DNA from 3 places in the Rhizobium binxianense genome. Region 3 is predicted to be linked to each of the others. Evidence: predicted binding sites of a transcription regulator. Region 3 holds the regulator's gene; each other region holds the start of a gene.
What was found. The regulator LexA, encoded in region 3, represses DNA repair genes until DNA is damaged. The targets are predictions, from matches to a motif close to TGTTCNNNNTGTGTTCNG.

Region 1 (7,372 bases), 1.6 Mb from region 3:
CTTCATCGCCTCGGAAATATTTCTGATCAGAAAATCACCCATGCGGCGCCTCCATCATGATATCAGTGATATCATAGTGCCTCGCCGGTGAATTTTCAACGTGCTGCTCAGAGCACCTTGGACTTCGCCGCCTTGGTGAACTTCTTGATGACCATTTCCCGCTTCAACCGCGAGATATGATCGATGAAGAGCACCCCGTTCAGATGGTCGATCTCGTGCTGCAGGCAGGTGGCGAGCAGGCCGTCGGCTTCAACAGTCTGTTCCTTGCCGTTGCGGTCGAGATATTTGACCGAGACGACGGCGGGGCGTTCGACCTCGGCATAATAATCCGGGATCGACAGGCAGCCTTCCTCATAGACCGAGCGCTCGTCGGACGATGTGACGATCTCGGGATTGATGAAGACCTGCGGCTGCTTTTCTTCACCCTCGCGCGACACATCGATCACCAGCATGCGGCGCGGTACGCCGATCTGGATCGCCGCAAGGCCGATGCCCGGCGCGTCGTACATGGTTTCCAGCATGTCGTCGGCAAGGCGCTGCAGGTCGGCGTCGACCCGCTCGATCGGCTTGGAGAGCTGGCGGAGAAGGGGATCGGGAAGAATGATGAGTGGCTTGATGGTCATGGCGTTCCCATAACCCATCTTTTCCGACTATGGAATTATCCGGCGGGCGGGGAAGACGCTTTTTTCCCATCCCCGCCCGGAATTTCGCCATATTCGCCTCACGCCGCCCGGCGGGCAGCGGTGACGGCACGGCCCTCCGGCCGGGCGCGGAAGCGCCGCAGCAGCTCGATCAGGCTTTCCACCTCGTCCTTGAGGCGGCGGGTTTCCGCCGACGATTGTTCGACCATGTCCGAATTCTGCTGGGTGATCGCCCCCATGTTGCGGACGGCGACGCTGACCTCGTTGACGCCGGTCGCCTGATCGCGGGCGGCGGCGGCGATATCGGCGACGAAACGGTTGATGATGTCGATGCGGCTGATCATGTCATTCAGTGCCTCACCGGTGCTGGAAACGATGCCGACACCCTCGTTGACCTGGGTCGAGCTCTGCGAGATCAGGTTCTTGACCTCCTTGGCCGCTTCCGCCGTACGCTGGGCAAGCTGGCGGACTTCCTGGGCGACGACGGCAAAGCCCTTGCCGGCATCGCCGGCGCGGGCGGCCTCGACACCGGCGTTCAGCGCCAGAAGATTGGTCTGAAAAGCGATCTCATCGATGACGCCGATGATCTTGGAGATCCCGGTCGAGGATTTCTCGATGCCGGCCATCGCCGAGACGGCGCTGGTGACGAGTTCGCCCGAGTTCTTCGCCTTCTCTTGCGTTTCGCGCACGGCGGCCGAAGCCTTCTCGGCATTGGCGGCGGTCTGGCCGACGCTGACGGAAAGCTGCTGCAGGGCGGCCGAGCTCTCCTCGACGCCTGCCGCCTGCTGGGCGGTGCGCAGCGCCAGATCGTTGGTGGCATTGGAAATGACGTCGGCGCCGCTCATGATCTGGCCCGAGGTCTCGCGCACGGAGGCGAAGGACTGGCTTAGCGCCCTGACGGCGCGGTTGTAATCCTCGGCCATCTGCCTGAAATTGCCCGGCAGGTCGGACGGCAGGGTGGCTTCGAGATCACCTTTCGACAGTGCTTCCAGAGCGCGGCGCAGCTGCTCCAGCGCGGTCGCCTGATCGGATTCGGCCTGGGCACGCTCCTCTTCCAGAGCGCGGCGCTTTGCTTCGAGCGTCTCCAGATAGACCGAGATGGAATAGTCCATGTCGAGCATGCCGGCCTTGATAACGGCCGACAGCTTCTCGGCCAGTTGCTTGCCCTGCTGGCGCGCGAAGACCGACGGCCACTGCTTTTCCATGATGCCCTTGACCAGCTCGGACATGACGATGGCGTAACCGCCGATATACCAGCGCGGCTCCAGCCCGATGCGGGCGTGCGTCCGGCCGACCGCGGTCACGCCGTTGACATAGCTCTCGTCGAAGGCGCCGCCGGCAAGATTGGCCCAATGATCCTGCTGGCGCTTCTTGGCATGGCCGACATGGTTCTTATCGGCGAAAAAGCCTGAAACAGCAGGGGTCCTGGCGATCTTGGCATAGAATTTATCAAGGGCGCCGCCGATTAGCTCGGATATGACAGGACGCAGATCCCGCATCGACTTGCGCGCCGCCTCATCCAGTTCGATGAAATCGAGGCGCTGCCTGAGGGCACTGTCGGTCTGCTGGGATGTCATGGAGGGTCTCTGTACTTGGCGCGAGGCGCGGGAAGGAATTTCTGCGCCACAGGTTTTGGCGAATATGGTTGAGCAATCGTTAAATCGGCGCGCGATTTTTTTTCAGGCGCCGGCAGGAGCCGCAGCGGGGGAAGATAGTGAGGACTGCCAATTTCGTTCACGTTTTGATCTATATATCGCCGTGTCTTCTGTTATGCTCGCGGCATGACCGTCCATTCCGAATCGCTCGCCCTTTCCCTTGCCTCGATCAGTCCGGCCATGCTGGCGCTTGCCGGCGGGGTTCTCGCCGCCCTCGCCCTGCTGGTGATCGTGCTTCTGCTGCGCAGCGCCAGCCTTCGCCGCGAACAGGCGGAGGAGGCGAGCTTCCGCGCTGGGGAAAACGAAGCGCGCATGGCCGAGCTTTTGAAGGTCCAGGCGGAGATGCAGGGCCGCATCGCGGCGATGACCGAAGTCTTCGGCGCGCGGCAGAGTGAACTCAACCAGACGATCAGCCAACGCCTCGACGGCATGTCGCAGCGTGTCAACTCGACGATCACCGAGCAGACCAGATCGACGCATGAGAACCTGCAGCGGCTGCAGGAACGGCTGGCGGTGATCGATGCCGCACAGAACAATATCCAGACCCTCGCCAAGGATGTCGTCGGGCTGCAGGCCATTCTGTCCAACAAGCAGACGCGCGGCGCCTTCGGCCAGTCGAGGATGGAAACGATCGTCGCCGACGGCCTGCCGATGGGCGCCTATACCTTCCAGCAGACGCTGTCCAACGGCTCGCGGCCGGACTGCACGATCCGCATGCCGAACGGCGCGCCGCCGCTGGTCATCGATGCGAAATTTCCGCTCGAAGCCTGGAACGCCATCCGCGACGCCGGCAGCCCGGAGGCCGGCAAGATCGCCGGCCAGCAGTTCCGCCGCGACATGGAGGTCCATATCAGGGACATTTCCGAGAAATATCTGATCCAGGGGGAAACCCAGGATACGGCCTTTCTCTTCGTGCCGTCGGAATCGATCTTCGCCGAGATCCACGAGCACTTCGAACCGGTGGTGCAGAAGGCGCACCGGGCGCGCATCGTCATCGTCTCGCCGTCGCTGCTGATGCTGTCGATCCAGGTCATCCAGGCGGTGCTCAAGGACCAGCGCATGCGGGCGCAGGCACATCTGATCCAGGGCGAGGTGGCGATCCTGATGGAGGATCTCAGCCGCCTCGACGAGCGGGTGCGCAAGCTGCAGGGCCACTTCGCCATGGCGCAGAAGGATATCGACATGGTGGTCACCTCGGCCGACAAACTCACCAGGCGCGGAGCCAAGATCGAGGCGCTGGAATTCGAGGCCGGCGGCGGCGACGAAAAGCCTGCCCGCGACAGCGAACCCGCCGCCAAATCGGTGGAAAGCCGCACCGGTCTTCTCAAGCTCCGGGTGGTTGACGAGGAGTGATCGCTTCGGGCAGTGTCTCGCCCGCAAGAAACAGCAGGAGCATGATGCCGTCGGAAAACCACGCTGAGTTTTCGGCATCACGCTCTATCGAAGAATTGGAGCATGACGTCAGTTGCTGGCTCCAAAAGACGGGACACCCTGATGATCACAGTTTTCGGGTCCATCAACATGGACCTCATCGCCACCACCGAGCGCCTGCCGAAGCCCGGCGAAACGGTGGCCGGCAACGGTTTTGCCACGGCCGCCGGCGGCAAGGGCGCCAACCAGGCGCTCGCCGCCCGCCGCGCCGGCCGCTATGTGCATATGGCCGGCGCCGTCGGCAAGGATAGCTTCGCCGCGGATGCCCTTTCGCTGCTCGATGCGGCGGGAACCGATCTTTCTCTCGTCAGGCATGTCGACGGTCCCACGGGCACGGCGCTGATCCTGGTCGGCGGCGACGGCGAAAACATGATCGCCGTCGTTCCCGGCGCCAATGGCCAGGTCACGCCTGACGACGCCGCAACGGCAATCGGCGGCATGAGCGAAGGCGACATCCTGATGCTGCAGCTCGAAGTGCCGGCCGCCGCCGTCGAACGCGCATTGTCGGCCGCCCGCGCCAAGGACGTCACCAGCATCCTCAACCTTGCTCCGCTGATCCCCGATGCGGCCCGCCTCGGCCGGCTCGCCGATATCGTCATTGCCAATGAGACCGAGTTCGAGCGGCTTGCCGGACAGGACGGCATGGATGCCCAAGCGCGCGAGGCAGCCCTTCAGCGCCTGCATGCCGAAACCGGCCAGACGCTGATCGTGACGCTTGGCGGCGACGGCGTCATCGCCATCCGCGACGGGGCGATTTCAAGGGCGCAGGGGCTGAAGATCGAACCGGTCGACACCGTCGGCGCGGGAGACACATTCTGCGGCTATTTCGCTGCAAGCCTCGACGACGGCCTCGATTTTGCCACGGCGCTGCGCCGCGCGGCCGTTGCCGGCTCGCTCGCCTGCCTCAAATCAGGCGCGCAGCCCTCAATTCCCTTGAGTGAGGAAGTCGCAGACAGAATATAGTCTGCGCCCCTCGCGACACGTCGTCGGCCTCCCTCAATTTTGAGGGGTGTTTCTGCGGCTTTCCTCATATGAACCACTAAAGTTTCACTCAAATTTAAGAGGTCTCCGGCGATCTTCCCGGTGATCGCCGGATCGTCGCATTTGCGGATCCGCGGCTCACACGGCTGCTCCATGACGGGGCGACGCCTTTGCTCCTGCGCCGGAGAATGCCCGTTCGGCGCATGCTTGCCCGAGGATCCCATGTTCACTTTTCGAATGAAATCGCTTGCGGCGAAACTCATCGTCATCACCGGCGTCGCCATCGCCCTTGTCCTCATCGTTTCTAACTTTTTCCTCATCGGCCAGACCCGGGATCGCGTCCAGACGCTGACGATGGATCAGGCCAACCTCGAGGCAAAATCGATCGCCAATGAAATCGCCGCCAATGTCGGCGAACTCGCCAGCGCCGCCCGCAGCATGATGGGTGTGCTCGGCCGAGCCCATGAAGGCAAGTCGCTCGATCGCAAGGGCATGATCAACGTGCTGAAGGCCAATCTCGAGCAGAATGCCTTCGCCTTCGGCAGCTGGTTCTGCGAGCAGCCCGGTGCGCTTGACGGCAAGATCACCGAGCTTGCCAACAACAAGGACGAAGGCGTCAACAAGAACGGCGTCTTCACGCCCTACTGGTCGAAGACCAAGGATGGCGGCGTCCAGTATTCGACCTTCGATGAAGATTATACCGCCGAATGGTGGAAGCTCGCCGCCGACAGCGGCAAGGGCGCGATCACGACGCCTTACATGGCCGAGGGCACCGACGTGCCGACGCTGCTGACCTCGATTGCCTATCCGGTCATATCAGGCGGCAAGATGATCGGCGTCGGCGGCGTCGATATCTCGCTGAAGTCCCTGACCGACAAGCTGCAGGCGCTGCATCCTTTCGGCTCCGGCCGCGTGACACTGCTGTCGCAGGCCGGCAACTGGATCGTCGCGCCGGTCCCCAACCTGATGACCAAGCCGTATGACGGCGAAGGCGCCGACGTCGTCAAGTCGACCCTGTCGAGCAAACAGCCCGGCCTGATCAGCAACCTCACCTATGACGGTCTCGCCCCCTTCGACCGCGTCGTCTATCCGTTCGCGGTTCCCGGCGTCAACGCCACCTGGGTCGTGCTCGTCGACGTACCGCACACCGCGATCAACGCGCCGGTACGGGACCAGACCTACATGATGATCATCAACGGCCTGATCGTGCTCGGCGCTGTCATGCTGGCGCTCTATTTCGCCGTCCGCTCGCTGGTGCAACGGCCGCTCGGCGGGCTCGTTGCCAGCGTCGAAGCGCTCGGCAACGGCAAATATGACGAACCGGTCGCAGCCCAGCACCGCACCGACGAAATCGGTTCGGTCGCCAAGGCGCTGGAAGGCTTCCGCTTCACACTCGCCGACAGCCGTCGCCTCGAAGACGATGCCGCCAGAGAGCGGCATGCGGCGGAGAGCGAGCGCAGCCGTTCGGAATCGGAACGCCAGCAATCGGTGTCGCTGCAACGCCATATCGTCTCGATCGTCGGCGCCGGCCTTTCGGAACTGTCGCAGGGCAATCTCGGCTACCGCATCACCGACGAATTCCCCGGCGAATACGGCAAGCTGAAACAGGATTTCAACGCCGCCCTTGCGAGCCTTGAAGAGACCATCAACACGATGACCCTCAGCGTCGCCAATATCGGCTCGGGCACCGGCGAGATCAGCAACAGCGCTTCCGACCTCGCCAAGCGCACCGAACAGCAGGCGGCAAGCCTGGAAGAGACGGCGGCCGCGCTCAACGAGCTCACCGCACAGGTCGATTCCAGCGCCGATCATGCGCGTACCGCCGCCGACAATGTCAACCTCGCCTGCCAGGATGCCGAAAAATCTGGCGAAGTGGTGCAGAAGGCGATTGCCTCGATGCAGGGGATCGAGCAGTCTTCGACGGAGGTTTCCAGGATCATCGGCGTCATCGACGAGATCGCCTTCCAGACCAATCTGCTGGCGTTGAACGCCGGCGTCGAGGCGGCCCGCGCCGGCGAAGCCGGCAAGGGTTTTGCCGTCGTCGCCCAGGAGGTGCGCGAGCTCGCCCAGCGTTCGGCAACCGCCGCCAAGGAGATCAAGACGCTGATCAACACCTCGGCCGTCCAGGTCAAGGAAGGCGTCGACCTCGTCGGGCGCGCCGGCGGCACGCTGCACAAGATCGCCGAGCAGGTGATGGGCATCAACGAGCTCATCCGGCAGATCTCGGCATCGGCCAGCGAACAGGCCGTCGGCCTGAAGGAAATCAACCAGGCCATGAACCAGATGGATCAGGTGACGCAGCAGAACGCAGCGATGGTGGAGGAAGCGACGGCCGCGAGCGTCGCGCTCAACGACGAAGCCCAGACGCTGAAGGCGCTTGCCACGCGCTTCAACGTCTCGGGCTCGGGCAACGCCGCGGCGCTTGCCTCCGTCGCGCAAAAGATGCGGACGCCCGTTGCCGCGGTCGCCTCGCACCGCGTGGCCGCTCCAGCAATCCGCGCGGCCGCTCCTGCGGTCCGCCGAGCGGTTGCCCCGTCGCGCAGTTCGGCGGCCGTGGCTGAGGACAGCTGGGAAGAGTTCTGATCGTTCCGCCGTCTAAATGCAAAGGGCGCCTGATTTCCAGGCGCCCTTCACATTTCGCGGATGATGGGCTTAAGCGGCGTT
Region 2 (7,372 bases), 1.0 Mb from region 3:
AGCCGGTTCATGATCTGGTAATGGACGAACGTGGCGGTTCCCTCATTCATCACTTTGGTCTGCCGCTGGGGATGGAAATATTGCGCGACATGCCGGACGATGCGAAGGATTTCGCGCTGCCACGGCTGCAGCCGCGGCGCCGTCTTCTCGAGAAAATACAGGATGTTATCCTGCGGAAGGCCGAGGGCGGCGCGGCGCTTTTCGAGGCCTACGTCGCCCGCCTTCTTGGCCTTGCCGACGGGAACCGTGCGCCACAGATCGTTGAACATCTGCTCTTCGTGGGCGCGGCGCTCTTGTAGCCGCTTCTCCTCCTGGCGCAGGTCGAGCGTGTTCTTGCCGGCATATCGATGCACCCCGTGCGACATCAGCGCATGCGCCGCGTCGAGCGTGCGCTCGACGGCCACGTCTCCATAACGTTCCTCGCAGCGTGAGATATAACCCTTGGCGAAATCGAGGTAATCGAGGATGCCTTCCGCGTCGGTCCAGAGCTTGAAGAGATAGTTGTTCTTGAAAAAGTGGTTATGGCCGAAAGCCGCATGTGCGATGACGAGCGTCTGCATCGTCGCCGTATTCTCCTCCATCAGGTAGGAGATGCAGGGCGAGCTGTTGATGACGATCTCGTAGGCAAGGTCGCGCATGCCGCGGCGGTAGAAGGCTTCGTGATGGGCAAAGTGCTTGCCGAAGGACCAATGGCGGTAGAAGAGCGGCATGCCTGTGGAGGAATAGGCATCCAGCATCTGTTCGGAGGTGATGACTTCGATCTGGTTCGGGTAGACGTCGAGGCCGAGTTCACCGAGCGCGATTGCCTCGCAGGCGTCGTGGATCCGCTGCAGCGTTGAAAAGTCCCAATCGGCACCTTCGAACAGAAGCAGCTCTTTCGACCTCAGCATCGTGGTCATGGCGTTACCTTCGACTGGGCTTCACGTTTCTGGAAGAGATCGTGGAAAACCGGAAATATCTCGCTTCGCCGGCAGACCTTGCGTATCGAGAGCGGCAGCGGTTCGGACCGGATCCCGTCATAGAGCATCCAGAGAGGCGAACGGGATACCGAGGAATCGCCGCCTTCTTCCCCGACCTCGATATAGGCGAAATACTGGCACAGCGGCAAAATCTCGCGCACCAGCTGGCCGGTCAGGTTTCCGTCCGAATGGGCGTTGTCGCCGTCCGAGGCCTGGGCGCCATAGATGTTCCACTCAGCCGGATCGAAACGCGCCGCGATAATCGCCCGCATCGCAGCAAGGGCGCTGGATACCAATGTGCCGCCCGTTGCAGGACCGTAGAAGAAAGTTTCCTCGTCGACCTCCTCGGCCCTGTCGGTATGGCGGATGAAGACGATCTCCACTTTCTTGTAGCGCTTCGACAGGAAGAGATAGAGCAGCAGGTAGAACCGCTTCGCCAGGTCCTTCATGTGTTCCGACATGGAGCCGGACACGTCCATCAGGCAGAACATCACAGCCTTTGCCACGGGCTTCGGCTCGTTTTCGAAACGGCGATATCTGACGTCGAGCGGATCGATATAGGGAATGCGCCGGCTTTTATCCGTCAGGGATTTGAGTTTTGCCTCAAGCAGCAGGCGGCTCTCATCGTCCTCGCATTCCTCGATCTGCCGCTGCAGCGCTTCGATCTCTTCGCGGCGCGGGCGGTGAAGCGCAACACGGCGCATCATCGCGAGCTTCGTCGTGCGACCGACGGCAATGTTGGACGGCGATCCGGAGACGGAATAGCCGGCCCGGAACGGCGTTTCCTCCTCGGTTTCGGCCAGCCGCCGCTTGGCAAGGTCCGGCAGTTCCAGATCGTCGAGGAACACGTCTAGGAATTCTTCGCGCGTCAGCACGAAACGGAAGCCGTCCTCACCGTCGCCTTCGCCCGCATCCTTGGGTTTTCCGCCCCGGCTCCCCGGCGGGCGAGGAAGGATGTCGCCTTCGACGAAGGCCCTGTTTCCAGGCAGGATGTGATCGCGGATGCCGCCGCCGCCCCGTCGCAAGTTCGGTTCGGCCATTCCATCGATCGGCAGGCTGATCTCCCCGCCGTCGAGCACGTCGCGGATGTTGCGGTTTTGCAGGGAGCGTTTCACCGCCTGCTGCACGGCGCCCTTCATGCGTCGAAGGAACCGCTGCCGATTTTCCAGACTTTTACCGCGCGGATTTAGCCGCCGGTCGACAATGTGCATAATGGCTCCGCATTAACTTGCCTGTTTGACGCGCATGTACCATTCCACAAGGCGTCGAACCTGCCTCTCGGTGTAACCCCGCGCGGCCATGCGCGAGACGAATTCGCTGTGCTTCTTTTCCGTTTCGGAATCCTTTTTCGACCCGAAGGAAATGACCGGCAAAAGATCCTCGACCTGCGAAAACATCCGCTTTTCGATGACTTCCCGGATTTTCTCGTAGCTGGTCCATGACGGATTCTTTCCGCCGTTGGCTGCCCGCGATCTCAAGCAGAACTTGACGATTTCGTTGCGGAAATCCTTCGGATTGGCGATTCCCGCCGGCTTTTCGATTTTCGTCAGTTCCTGATTGAGGAGCTCGCGGTCGAGAAGCTGACCGGTATCGGGATCCTTGAAGTCCACATCTTCGATCCAGGCATCGGCATAATCGACGTAGCGGTCGAACAGATTCTGTCCGTAGTCCGCATAGGATTCAAGATAGGCCTTCTGGATCTCATTGCCAATGAACTCTGCGTAACGCGGCGCAAGATCGGCCTTGATGAATTCCAGATAACGCTTCTCGACGTCGTCGGAAAACTGCTCGCGGCGGATCGACTGCTCCAGCACATACATCAGGTGAACCGGATCGGCGCCGATATCCGTGGTGTCGTGGTTGAAGGTGGAAGCGAGCACCTTGAAGGCGAAGCGGGTCGATATGCCGTCCATGCCCTCGTCGATACCGGCAGCATCCCGGTATTCCTGAACGCTGCGGGCGCGCGGATCGGTTTCTTTCAGGCTCTCGCCGTCATAGGTGCGCATCTTCGAGAAGAACGTCGAATTCTCATGCTTGCGCAGGCGTGAAAGCACGGAGAAGCGGGCGAGCATTTCGAGCGTCGCCGGGGCGCATGGCGCATTGGCGAGTTCCGATCCCTCGATCAGCTTCTCGTAGATCTTCTGCTCTTCCGTCACGCGCAGGCAATAGGGCACCTTGATCACGCAGATACGGTCGATGAAGGCCTCGTTGTTCTTGTTGGCCTTGAAGGTCTGCCATTCCGCTTCGTTCGAATGCGCCAGCACGATGCCCGAGAAGGGTATGGCGCCGATATTCTCGGAGCCGATATAGTTGCCCTCCTGCGTCGCGGTCAGCAGCGGATGAAGCATCTTGATCGGCGCCTTGAACATCTCGACGAATTCGAGGATGCCCTGGTTGGCGCGGTTGAGCCCACCGGAATAGCTGTAGGCATCGGGATCGTTCTGGGAATAGGTTTCCAGCTTGCGGATGTCGACCTTGCCGACCAGCGACGAGATATCCTGATTGTTCTCGTCTCCGGGCTCGGTCTTGGCGATGGCGATCTGGCGCAACCGCGAAGGCTGAACTCTGACGACACGGAAGCGGGAAATATCGCCGCCAAAGTCGTCGAGCCGCTTCAGGCACCAGGGGCTCATCAGCCCGTTCAGGCGCCGCAGCGGGATGCCGTATTGCTCCTGGAGCAGCGACCCCATCGTCTCAGGATCGAAGAGGTTGAGCGGACTTTCGAAAACGGGGCTGATCTCGTCGCCCGCCTTCAGCACATAGATCGGATGAACTTCCATCAAGAGCTTCAACCGCTCCGCCAGCGACGACTTGCCGCCACCGACCGGGCCGAGCAGGTAGAGGATCTGCTTGCGCTCCTCCAGCCCCTGCGCGGCATGACGGAAGAAGGAAACGATGCGTTCAATCGTCTCTTCCATGCCGTGGAAGCCGGCAAAGGCCGGATAGATCCGAATGGTCCTGTTCATGAAGATGCGGCCGAGGCGCGCATCCCTCGCGGTGTCGACCATCTGCGGCTCGCCTATCGCGGCGAGCAGGCGCTCCGTCGCATTGGCATAGGCGATCGGGTCTTTTTTGCAGAGATCGAGATACTCCTGCACCGACATATCGGTTTCGCGGCGCGCTTCGTAACTGCGCGTAAACGCATCAAATACGGATCCGTTCAGCATGGGCCCTCCAGTAAGGTTATGCCGCAGGCTCAAAGTCTATAACCATCGAGATGGCTACGACGTTCCTAAGAATCAATAATTTCGCAGGTATATTCGACGCTCACCGGCCGTTTCTTGCAACGCACAAAAACGTGCATGCACCGGTTATTTTTACTCTACGAAACTGTTTCTCATGATAGTTGAAAAAAGCACCATTGCGGTATCAGCACATTTCGCGACGTGACAGAAAGATGAAAAGGGTGTGCAATGTCGCCCGTGATTCGAACTCTCGAAAAATCGACGATTGGCAACCAAATCTGCGCAAAGTCGATGCTGGACAGCATGTGCCGATCCGCCCCTGACAGATGGAATCGGGCACATCCCGGCCGCCGCCAATTCGTGCGCCCGCCGACCCGATTCAGCCATTGAACGCCTTTTCCAGCGCAGCGACATCGATCTTGACCATGCCGAGCATCACCTCGGTCACGCGCTTCGCCCGTTCACGGTCGCTGTCGGCGATCATTTCGGAAAGAATACGCGGAACGATCTGCCAGGAAAGACCCCAGCGATCCCTAAGCCAGCCGCAGGCCTCCGGCGCGCCGCCATTGGCGAGGAATGCCCCCCATATCCGATCGATCTCGGCCTGGTTTTCCACAAGAATCGCGATCGAGAAGGAATGGTTGAAGCTGTCGAGCGGGCCGGCCTTCATCGCCAGGAAGGCCTGGTCGCCAAGCGTGAACTCGATCAGCTCGACGCTGCCGGGAGGCCCGCTCGGCGTTTCCGCCGGCAATATAGTGGTGCGGTCGATCTTGGAATTCGGAATGATCGACACGTAGAATGCGACGGCTTCGCGGGCTTCCTCCGCAAACCACAGATTTGAAACGACCTTCGGCATGAACAGCCTCCTTGTTGATGGTTGATCCGGACGTTGTCCCATGATCCAAGGACGGCCGACGTGGATCAGCTCCGACAGGCTGCATCAGGTTTTTTTCAGCCGCCTCCGCTCTATGGACGTCACAGCCGCGACTTCCGAGCCTAGGGAAACCCCTTGGGATTGCGGCAGTTCGGGAATGAAAGCAGAACATCTTTTCTGGTCTTTCCTTCCCGAATCACTACATTACGCGCCATGAGCAATAGTTTCGACGATATTCCCTTTTTCGACGAAGAGCCGGGCGAGATGGCGCGCAAGCCGCAGCCTCCTGCCCCCCCCGCCGGAAGAGCGCCCGCCGGTGGCGGCATTGCTGCGCGCGCCATGGCGGCCCGTGACGGCGGCAAGCGGCCGGATTATCTCGCCGGGCTGAACCCGGAACAGACCGAAGCCGTCGAAACGCTGGAAGGCCCGGTGCTCGTGCTTGCCGGCGCCGGCACCGGCAAGACGCGGGTGCTGACCACCCGCATCGCCCATATCCTCAATACAGGCCGCGCCTTTCCCTCGCAGATTCTCGCCGTCACCTTCACCAACAAGGCGGCCCGCGAGATGAAGGAGCGCATCGCGCTGCTCGTCGGCGGCGCCGTCGAAGGCATGCCCTGGCTCGGCACTTTCCACTCGATCGGCGTCAAGCTGCTGCGCCGCCACGGCGAACTCGTCGGGCTGCGTTCCGATTTCACCATTCTCGATACCGACGACGTCGTCCGCCTGATCAAGCAGCTGATCCAGGCCGAAGGCCTCGACGACAAGCGCTGGCCAGCCAAGCAGTTCGCCGGCATGATCGACACCTGGAAAAACAAGGGGCTCGGCCCCGCCGATATTCCCGAGGGCGACGCCCGCGCCTTTGCCAATGGCCGCGGCCGCGATCTCTATTTTGCCTATCAGGCGCGCCTGACGACACTGAACGCCTGCGACTTCGGCGACCTGCTGATGCATCCGATCGCGATCTTCCGCAAGAATCCGGATCTCCTGAAGGAATATCACGGCCGCTTCCGCTATATCCTCGTCGACGAGTACCAGGACACCAACACCGCCCAATATATGTGGCTGAGGCTGCTGGCCCAGCGCGCCAAGGGCGAGCCGCAGAACGTCTGCTGTGTCGGTGACGACGACCAGTCGATCTATGGCTGGCGCGGCGCCGAGGTCGACAATATCCTGCGCTTCGAGAAGGACTTCCCCGGCGCCAAGGTTATCAAGCTCGAGCGCAACTACCGCTCGACCGAACATATCCTCGGCGCTGCCGCCCATCTGATCGCCCATAATGAAGGCCGGCTTGGCAAGACGCTGTTCACCGATCGCTCCGATCCCGACGACGTCAAGGTGCAGGTCCACGCCTCCTGGGATTCGGAGGAGGAAGCGCGCGCCATCGGCGAGGAGATCGAGCAACTCCAGCGGAACAAGCATCTCTTGAACGACATGGCGATCCTCGTGCGCGCCTCCTTCCAGATGCGCGAGTTCGAAGACCGCTTCGTCACCCTCGGGCTCAATTACCGCGTCATCGGCGGCCCGCGCTTCTACGAGCGCTTGGAAATCCGCGATGCTATGGCCTATTTCCGGCTGGTCGCTCAAGCCTCCGACGATCTTGCCTTCGAACGCATCATCAACACGCCGAAGCGCGGCCTCGGCGATACGACGGTGCGCGCGCTGCACGACTATGCGCGCGCCCGCGATATCCCTATGCTTGCCGCCGCCGCCGACATCATCGAAACCGACGAGCTGAAGCCGAAGGCGCGCAAAGCCCTCTTCGATGTGATACAATCTTTCCGCCGATGGCAGGAACTGCTTGAAAACACACCCCATACCGAACTTGCCGAGCAGATCCTCGAAGAGTCCGGCTATACCGACATGTGGAAGAACGACAAGAGCGCCGAAGCCCCCGGCCGCCTCGAAAACTTGAAGGAACTCATCCGCTCGATGGAAAGCTTCGAGTCGATGCGCGGCTTCCTCGAACACGTCTCCCTCGTCATGGATGCCGAGACTAACGAGAACCTCGACGCCGTTTCGATCATGACGCTGCACTCGGCCAAGGGCCTGGAATTCGACACCGTCTTCCTACCCGGCTGGGAAGAAGGCCTCTTCCCGCACCAGCGCTCGCTGGATGAGAGCGGCCGCGCCGGCCTGGAGGAAGAACGCCGCCTCGCCTATGTCGGCATCACCCGCGCCAAGCATCGCTGCCACATCTGGTTCGTCTCCAACCGCCGCATCCACGGCCTCTGGCAATCGACCCTGCCCTCGCGTTTCCTCGACGAACTGCCGGAAACTCATGTCGAGGTCGCCGAGATGGAGCAGAGCTACGGCGGTTACGGCCGCGGCGGCTACGGCCAGTCGCGCTTCGACAA
Region 3 (7,372 bases):
CCATCAGGCGGAACGGATCGTTCTTGTCCTTGGCGCGGGCGATATATTCCGGAATGTGGTCGACCGAGCCGATTTCCGAAAGCATGTTGAGCGCCGCTTCGTTGGCGCCGCCATGGGCGGGGCCCCAGAGGCAGGCGATGCCGGCGGCGATGCAGGCGAACGGGTTGGCGCCCGACGAGCCGGCGAGCCGGACGGTCGAGGTCGAGGCGTTCTGCTCGTGGTCGGCATGCAGGATGAAGATACGATCCATGGCGCGGGCAAGCACCGGATTGACCACATATTCCTCGCAGGGCACGGCAAAGCACATGCGCAGGAAGTTCGAGGCGTAGTCGAGATCGTTCTTCGGGTAAACGAAGGGCTGGCCGATATGGTACTTGTAGGCCATGGCGGCGAGCGTCGGCATCTTGGCGATCATGCGCAGGCTGGCGACCATGCGCTGGTGCGGATCGGTGATGTCGGTGGAGTCGTGATAGAAGGCCGACAGCGCGCCGACACAGCCGCACATGACGGCCATCGGATGCGCATCACGGCGGAAGCCGGTAAAGAAGCGGCTCATCTGCTCGTGCACCATGGTGTGGTGCGTGACGCGATAATCGAAATCCTTCTTCTGCGCGGTGGTCGGCAGTTCGCCGTAGAGAAGCAGGTAGCAGACCTCGAGGAAGTCGCCATGCTCGGCCAACTGCTCGATCGGATAGCCGCGATGCAGCAGCACACCCTCGTCGCCGTCGATATAGGTGATTTTGGATTCACAGGATGCGGTCGAGGTAAAACCCGGATCGTAGGTGAAGGAAGCGGTGTTCTTGTAGAGAGCACCGATATCGATGACGCTCGGGCCGATCGTGCCGCTTTTGACAGCGAGGTCGACTGATTTGTCACCGATTTTTATTGTTGCGCTTTGATCCGTCATGCTGATCCTCCGAACTGGCGGTGGCGCCACAAAAGCGCCATAGGGGTTAAGCGTCCTCACCGATAGCTATATGATCGCGAAGCTAATGCCAAGTTACCCCGATGGCATTTTGTGCATTGCGGCATCACCTTTTAGGCACTGCAGCGATGAGCCGCACGCATAGCGGAAGCCAATGATTCGACTGGTCTTTTGGCGCTCGCGATTTCCCCTCATATTTCAATCGATTATTCTTGCTCGTTTTGATTGAAGGTTGCATTCTGGCCGCCAGTGCGGGTGACCTTGGGCGGCATATGCAGGAATTGACGACAGTCGAATTGCGGCCGGAAGCGGGCACCGGCCTCGCCGATCAGCCGGATTTTGCTGCGTCTGTCGTGGTGACGCGACCGGCAAGGACACAGTCGGCAGTGCCGTTGCGCCACCGGCTGCCGGCCGCAGCCATGCAATCGCTGCGTGCCGGGGCCTGCATGCTGGCCGAGGAAGCCGATCATGGCCGTCTGCTGCTGTTCTCGCCGGTCTTCCTCGGCGCCGGCTCGGCCGTCTGGTTTCTCGCCGCATCGGATTTTCCCCTCGTTGCATCGCTGCTTTGCCTGCTGGTGCCGGCGGCCGCGGTTTTCCTGACCGGCCGCAGCCGGCCGGCATTGCGGGCGACGTTCGCTGCGTTTGCACTTTTCGCCTGCGGCATGCTCTCGGCTGAGTTCGAGAGCTGGCGGGCTTCGACCGTCATCCTCGATTCATCCGTGACGACGACGGTGACGGGCCGTGTCGAACGGCGGGAAGGCGACGGCCGCGGGCGCTGGCGCTACATTCTTGCCGTCGCGGGCACGGAGGCGCCGGAGTTGAAGCGGCCGCCGGGACGCATAACCGCAATCGTCCGTGGCGCCGACGCGCCTTTCGAGATCGGCGACATTATCACCGGCAGGGCACGGCTGACGCCACCGGCAGGCCCCGCACTTCCTGCGCTCAACGACTTCTCATTCGGTGCTTATTTCGATGGCATCGGCGCCAATGGTTTCTTCTATGGCGCGCCGGAGAAAGTCGACGTGCAGGCAGGCCCGCAGGCTGCCAGGTCGACGTCGGACGCTCTGCTCGAATGGCTCTACCGGCTGCGCAGCGGCATCGGCGACCGCATACGATCGATCCTGCCCGGCGACACGGGCGCTTTTGCCGCTGCTCTGGTGACGGATGAGCGGCGCGCCATCTCGAATGCGACGACGGAGGCGCTGCGCCAGTCCGGCCTTGCCCATATCGTTGCGATCTCGGGCCTCAATATGGCGTTGTCGGCCGGCATCTTCTTCGTCGGTTTCCGGATGCTGCTCAGCCTCTTTCCCGGCGTCGCCCAGGCCTATCCGACCAAGAAGATCGCCGCCGCCGGCGCGCTCATCGCCGTCACCGCCTATTTCCTGATCTCCGGTTTCGGGGTCTCGGCCGAACGCGCCTTTATCATGATGGCCATCATGCTGGTTGCCGTGTTCTTCGATCGGCCATCGATCAGCCTGCGCAATGTCGTTCTCTCCGCGTTGGTCATCATCGCCATTTCACCCTCCGAAGTCTTGGGCCCGAGCTTTCAAATGTCCTTTGCCGCGACATTGGCTTTGGTATCGGGTTATCAGCTGTGGAAGGATCGGCGTGTCCGGGAAAACGCCTTGCTGAAACTGCCGATCGTCAGGCCGGTGGTCGCCGTCGCCGGTTTCTTCGGCGGCGTCTTTCTGACCTCGCTGATCGGCGGTTTTTCCACCGCGCTGTTTTCGATCGAGCATTTTCATCGCCTGACCGCTTACGGCCTGCCGGCAAACCTCGCGACGATGCCGATCATTTCCTTCATCGTCATGCCGGCCGGGCTGCTGGCGATGTTGCTCATGCCTTTCGGTCTGGACGCTCCCCTCTGGGAGGTGGTCGGATTCGGCCTCGATCTGGTGATTGCGGTCGCCAAGACGGTGTCCGGCTGGGGCGGTGATATCGGCATCGGCCGCTTGCCCGCCTGGTATTTCGCTGTTGCCGTGGCAGGCTTTCTGCTGCTGACGCTGCTGCGCACCCGGCTGCGCCATGTCGGCACATCGATCATATCAGTCGCGACTCTTATCCTGCTGCTTCTGCCGGTTCCCCGGCCGCCGGACCTGGTGATTTCGGAGGATGGTAGTCTGGTTGCGGTCGTCGCGGTCGCGGCGATCGCTTCCAACCGTGAAAACCCGCCGGATTTCATCTTCGACCAGTGGCAGCGAGCGCTGGTCCTGCCGACGCATGCAGCGCCGAAGATGCTGGATGGTCCCGCTATCCCGCCGGAAGGAGAAGACCGCCGCGTCAGGCTCTCCCGCGATCAGCAGAACGAAGCGAGGACGGCGATGCAGGCGGCGGCCGCGGGCGGCGACGCAAACCGTTTTTCCTGCGTCAAGAAGGCCTGGTGCACATCAAGGCTCGGCAATGGCCATATCGTCACCGTCATCGACAATGCCGCCTATCTCGGTCCGGCCTGCGATGCGGCCGATATCGTCGTGACATCGGTCCGCCTGCGTTTCAACAGCTGCCGCTCTGGTGGGACGCTCTTTACCGGCGAGACGCTGCGCAGGACAGGCTCCGTGGAGTTGCGCTTCACCGATGCCGGCCTGGAGGTCGTGAGCGCATTCGAGACCCTGTCGCGGCCATGGATGCGCCATCGCGCCTATGACTGGCGCAGCAACAGTTTTGCCGAATCCGGCCTGTCTGGTGTCAGTGATAGCGGCGAATGAGGCCGACGAGCTTGCCCTGTACCTTGACGCGGTCCGGCCCGAAGATCCGGGTCTCGTATGCCGGGTTGGCGGCCTCCAGCGCGATCGAGGCGCCTTTGCGGCGGAAGCGCTTCAGCGTCGCTTCCTCGTCATCGACGAGGGCAACGACGATGTCGCCGGGACTTGCGGTGCTGCCGTTGCGGATGATCACGGTGTCGCCGTCGAAGATGCCGGCATCGATCATCGAATCGCCCTTGACCTCGAGCGCATAATGTTCACCGGAGCCGAGCATGTCGGCGGGAACGACGATGTCGTGGGTATTGTTCTGGATCGCCGAGATCGGCACGCCGGCGGCGATCCGGCCCATAACAGGCACGGAGACCGAGTTGCCGTTATCGGCGACAGGTTTGGCAGGAGCGGGAGCGGCGACCGGCTGGGGCTTGCCGAGGCTGCCTTCGATGACGCTCGGCGAAAAGCCCCGCCGTGGCTGGATGCTGGGGCTGTAGGCCTCCGGAAGCTTGATGACCTCGAGTGCCCGGGCCCGGTTCGGTAGGCGGCGAATGAAGCCGCGTTCTTCGAGCGCTGTAATCAGGCGATGAATGCCGGACTTCGAGGCAAGATCGAGGGCATCCTTCATTTCGTCGAAAGACGGCGGAACGCCGGACTCCTTCATGCGCTCATGAATGAAAAGGAGAAGCTCCTGTTGTTTGCGCGTGAGCATCGACGTCAGACCCCTGATTGAAACAAATCCAGAACAGACACTATATGTTCCATATGTGTTCCGCAAGTGGCTAAATTTCCGTAAAACTTGCCGCCAACTCGTTGAGATTTTTATTTTCGTTCGCCGGATTGGCGGACAAGTCTTGCCTTGGGTGGCACTCTCACACATCTCTGCTTTGCCACGAGAGGGGATATCATGAACGCGCATTCCGCCAAACCGCATCCGCTGGATCACGTCGTGCTGCCCGTCGTCAATATCGATCTGGCGCGCGAAAGGCTCGGCAAGCTCGGCTTTACCGTTGCCGCCGAGGCGCGCCATCCCTTCGGAACGGAAAATGCCTGCGTCTTTTTTGCCGACAAGACCTATCTGGAGCCGCTCGGGGTTGCGAGCATCGCCGAGAGCGAGACGTCGGCGCGGCAAGGCAATGTCTTCACCGCCCGCAACCAGGCTTTCCGTTTCCGCTGCGGCGAGGAGGGGCTTTCGGCAATCGTCTTCGCCACCGAAGATTCTGCCCGTGATCATAAGAATTTCGCCAGCAAGGGATCGAGCGCCGGCGAGATGCTGGAGTTCAGCCGGCCGATGATGATGCCGGATGGTTCCGAGAGCGTCGGCAGCTTCAAATTGGCTTTCGCCAGCGATCTGCGGGCGCCTGATTTCTTCCTCTTCACCTGTCAGCGCATCAACCCGCTCCCGGCTGACCGTGGTGCGCTGGAGAAACATGCCAATGGCGTCATCGGCATAACCGAGGTTGCGCTTTGCGCGCCTGATGCCGCCGCATTCGGCGCCTTCGTCAGCCTCGTCGCGGCGCAGCCGGCAATCGAGAAAACCGGTTTCGGCGTCAATATCGCCGCGTCGAATGCGAGAATCAGCCTGATGACGCCGGAAGGGCTGGAGGCCTATTTCGAGATCGCCGTCTCATCCGCCGACCGCGGCCTGCGCGGCCGGGCAATCCTCTTTGCTGTCGCCGATCTTGCCGTGACAGAAGCGCATTTGGCTGCTAACGGAGTGACGTATACGCGCAAGAACAATCGCATTCTGGTGAAGCCCGCGCCCGGGCAGGGCACGCTCTTCGCCTTCGAGGAAACACGATGAGCACCGATACGAATTCCGAAGTCAAGATCGGCGAAGGCCAGGGCCAGGTCACCTTTTCAAATGCCGGCCGCCTGTCGCTGATTGCCGGCCCCTGCCAGATGGAGAGCCGCGACCACGCCTTCATGGTCGCCGGCACGCTGAAGGAGCTTTGCGAAAAGCTCGGCATCGGCCTCGTCTATAAGAGCTCGTTCGACAAGGCGAACCGCACTTCGCTTTCGGCCGAACGCGGCATCGGGATTGAAAAGGGTATGGAGGTCTTTGCCGACCTGAAGAAGGAATTCGGCTTTCCCGTCCTGACCGATGTCCATACCGCCGAGCAATGCGCCGAAGTGGCAGAGGTGATCGATGTGCTGCAGATTCCAGCCTTTCTCTGCCGCCAGACCGATCTTCTCATCGCCGCCGCCAAGACCGGCCGCGTCGTCAACGTCAAGAAGGGCCAGTTCCTCGCTCCCTGGGATATGAAGAACGTCCTGAAGAAGCTCAACGCCAGCGGCAATCCGAACGTGCTGCTGTGCGAGCGCGGCGCCTCCTTCGGTTACAACACTCTGGTTTCCGATATGCGTTCGTTGCCGATCATGGCAGCGATGGGCGCCCCCGTTGTTTTCGATGCCACACATTCCGTGGCGCAGCCGGGCGGGCAGGGGGATTCCTCCGGCGGTCAACGGGAATTCGTGGAAACGCTGGCGCGTGCAGCGGTAGCGACCGGCATTGCCGGCGTCTTCGTCGAAACCCATCAGGACCCGGACAATGCGCCTTCCGATGGCCCGAACATGGTCTATCTCAAGGACATGCCGCGGCTTCTGGAAAAGCTGCTCGCCTTCGACGCGGTCGCCAAGGCCTGACGTTCAACAGCCTGACATGATCGTGCTGTAGGCGAGATCGGACAAGCTGGTTCGAAGGCGGAAAACTGCGCCATTGTAATTTGCACGCCTTCGATTATGACAGGCTTCGAACGACTTATCACCCACCGAGCAGGAAGAACCCATGACTGCAATCACCGATATCATCGCCCGCGAGATTCTCGATAGCCGTGGCAACCCCACCGTCGAAGTCGATGTCTATCTCGAAGACGGCAGCATGGGCCGCGCGGCCGTTCCCTCGGGCGCCTCGACGGGCGCACATGAGGCGGTCGAGCTGCGCGACGGCGGCAAGCGCTACCTCGGCAAGGGCGTCCAGAAGGCGGTCGATGCCGCCAACACCGAGATCTTCGACGCGATCGGCGGCATCGACGCCGAAAACCAGATCCAGATCGACAACATCATGATCGAGCTGGACGGCACGCCGAACAAGTCGCGCCTCGGCGCCAACGCCATCCTCGGCGTCTCGCTCGCCGTCGCCAAGGCTGCCGCCCAGGCCTCCGGCCTGCCGCTTTACCGTTATGTCGGCGGCGCTTCCGCCAGCCTCCTGCCGGTGCCGATGATGAACATCATCAACGGCGGCGCCCATGCCGACAACCCGATCGATTTCCAGGAGTTCATGATCCTGCCGGTCGGCGCCGACACGATCGCCGAAGCCGTGCGCATGGGCTCGGAAGTCTTCCATACGCTCCGCAAGGAACTTGCCGCACAGGGCCACAACACCAATGTCGGCGACGAAGGCGGTTTCGCACCGGGCCTGAAGAGCGCTTCGGAAGCCCTCGACTTCATCGTCAAGTCGGTCGAGAAAGCCGGCTACAGGCCGGGTGAGGACATCTACCTCGGCCTCGATTGCGCCTCGACGGAATTCTTCAAGGACGGCAAATACGTTCTCGAAGGTGAAGGCCGCACGCTCGAATCGGGCGCCATGGCCGAATATCTGGCCGAACTCGCCGCCAAATATCCGATCATCTCGATCGAGGACGGCATGGCCGAAGACGACTGGGACGGCTGGAAGACGCTGACCGACCTGGCCGGCAAGAAGACCCAGCTCGTCGGCGACGATCTCTTCGTCACCAATTCCGCCCGTCTTCGC

Region 1: the regulator LexA is predicted to act here: its motif matches at 2,373-2,390, upstream of PO860_RS00280 (DNA recombination protein RmuC).
Region 2: the regulator LexA is predicted to act here: its motif matches at 5,172-5,189, upstream of PO860_RS13260 (ATP-dependent helicase).

Annotation. Positions count from the first base shown of each region.
Region 1 covers NZ_CP118713.1:52,979-60,350, reverse strand. Annotated here, with positions in the region: gene PO860_RS00295 (FitA-like ribbon-helix-helix domain-containing protein) at 1-42, opposite strand, end outside; gene def (peptide deformylase) at 108-623, opposite strand; gene PO860_RS00285 (globin-coupled sensor protein) at 722-2,218, opposite strand; gene PO860_RS00280 (DNA recombination protein RmuC) at 2,423-3,649, shown strand; gene PO860_RS00275 (ribokinase) at 3,791-4,690, shown strand; gene PO860_RS00270 (methyl-accepting chemotaxis protein) at 4,931-7,291, shown strand; gene ptsN (PTS IIA-like nitrogen regulatory protein PtsN) at 7,361-7,372, opposite strand, start outside.
Region 2 covers NZ_CP118713.1:2,670,449-2,677,820, forward strand. Annotated here, with positions in the region: gene PO860_RS13240 (SpoVR family protein) at 1-899, opposite strand, end outside; gene PO860_RS13245 (YeaH/YhbH family protein) at 896-2,170, opposite strand; gene PO860_RS13250 (PrkA family serine protein kinase) at 2,183-4,126, opposite strand; gene PO860_RS13255 (VOC family protein) at 4,524-5,000, opposite strand; gene PO860_RS13260 (ATP-dependent helicase) at 5,232-7,372, shown strand, end outside.
Region 3 covers NZ_CP118713.1:1,671,653-1,679,024, forward strand. Annotated here, with positions in the region: gene gltA (citrate synthase) at 1-907, opposite strand, end outside; gene PO860_RS08355 (ComEC/Rec2 family competence protein) at 1,198-3,630, shown strand; gene lexA (transcriptional repressor LexA) at 3,611-4,330, opposite strand; gene PO860_RS08365 (VOC family protein) at 4,526-5,422, shown strand; gene kdsA (3-deoxy-8-phosphooctulonate synthase) at 5,419-6,264, shown strand; gene eno (phosphopyruvate hydratase) at 6,407-7,372, shown strand, end outside.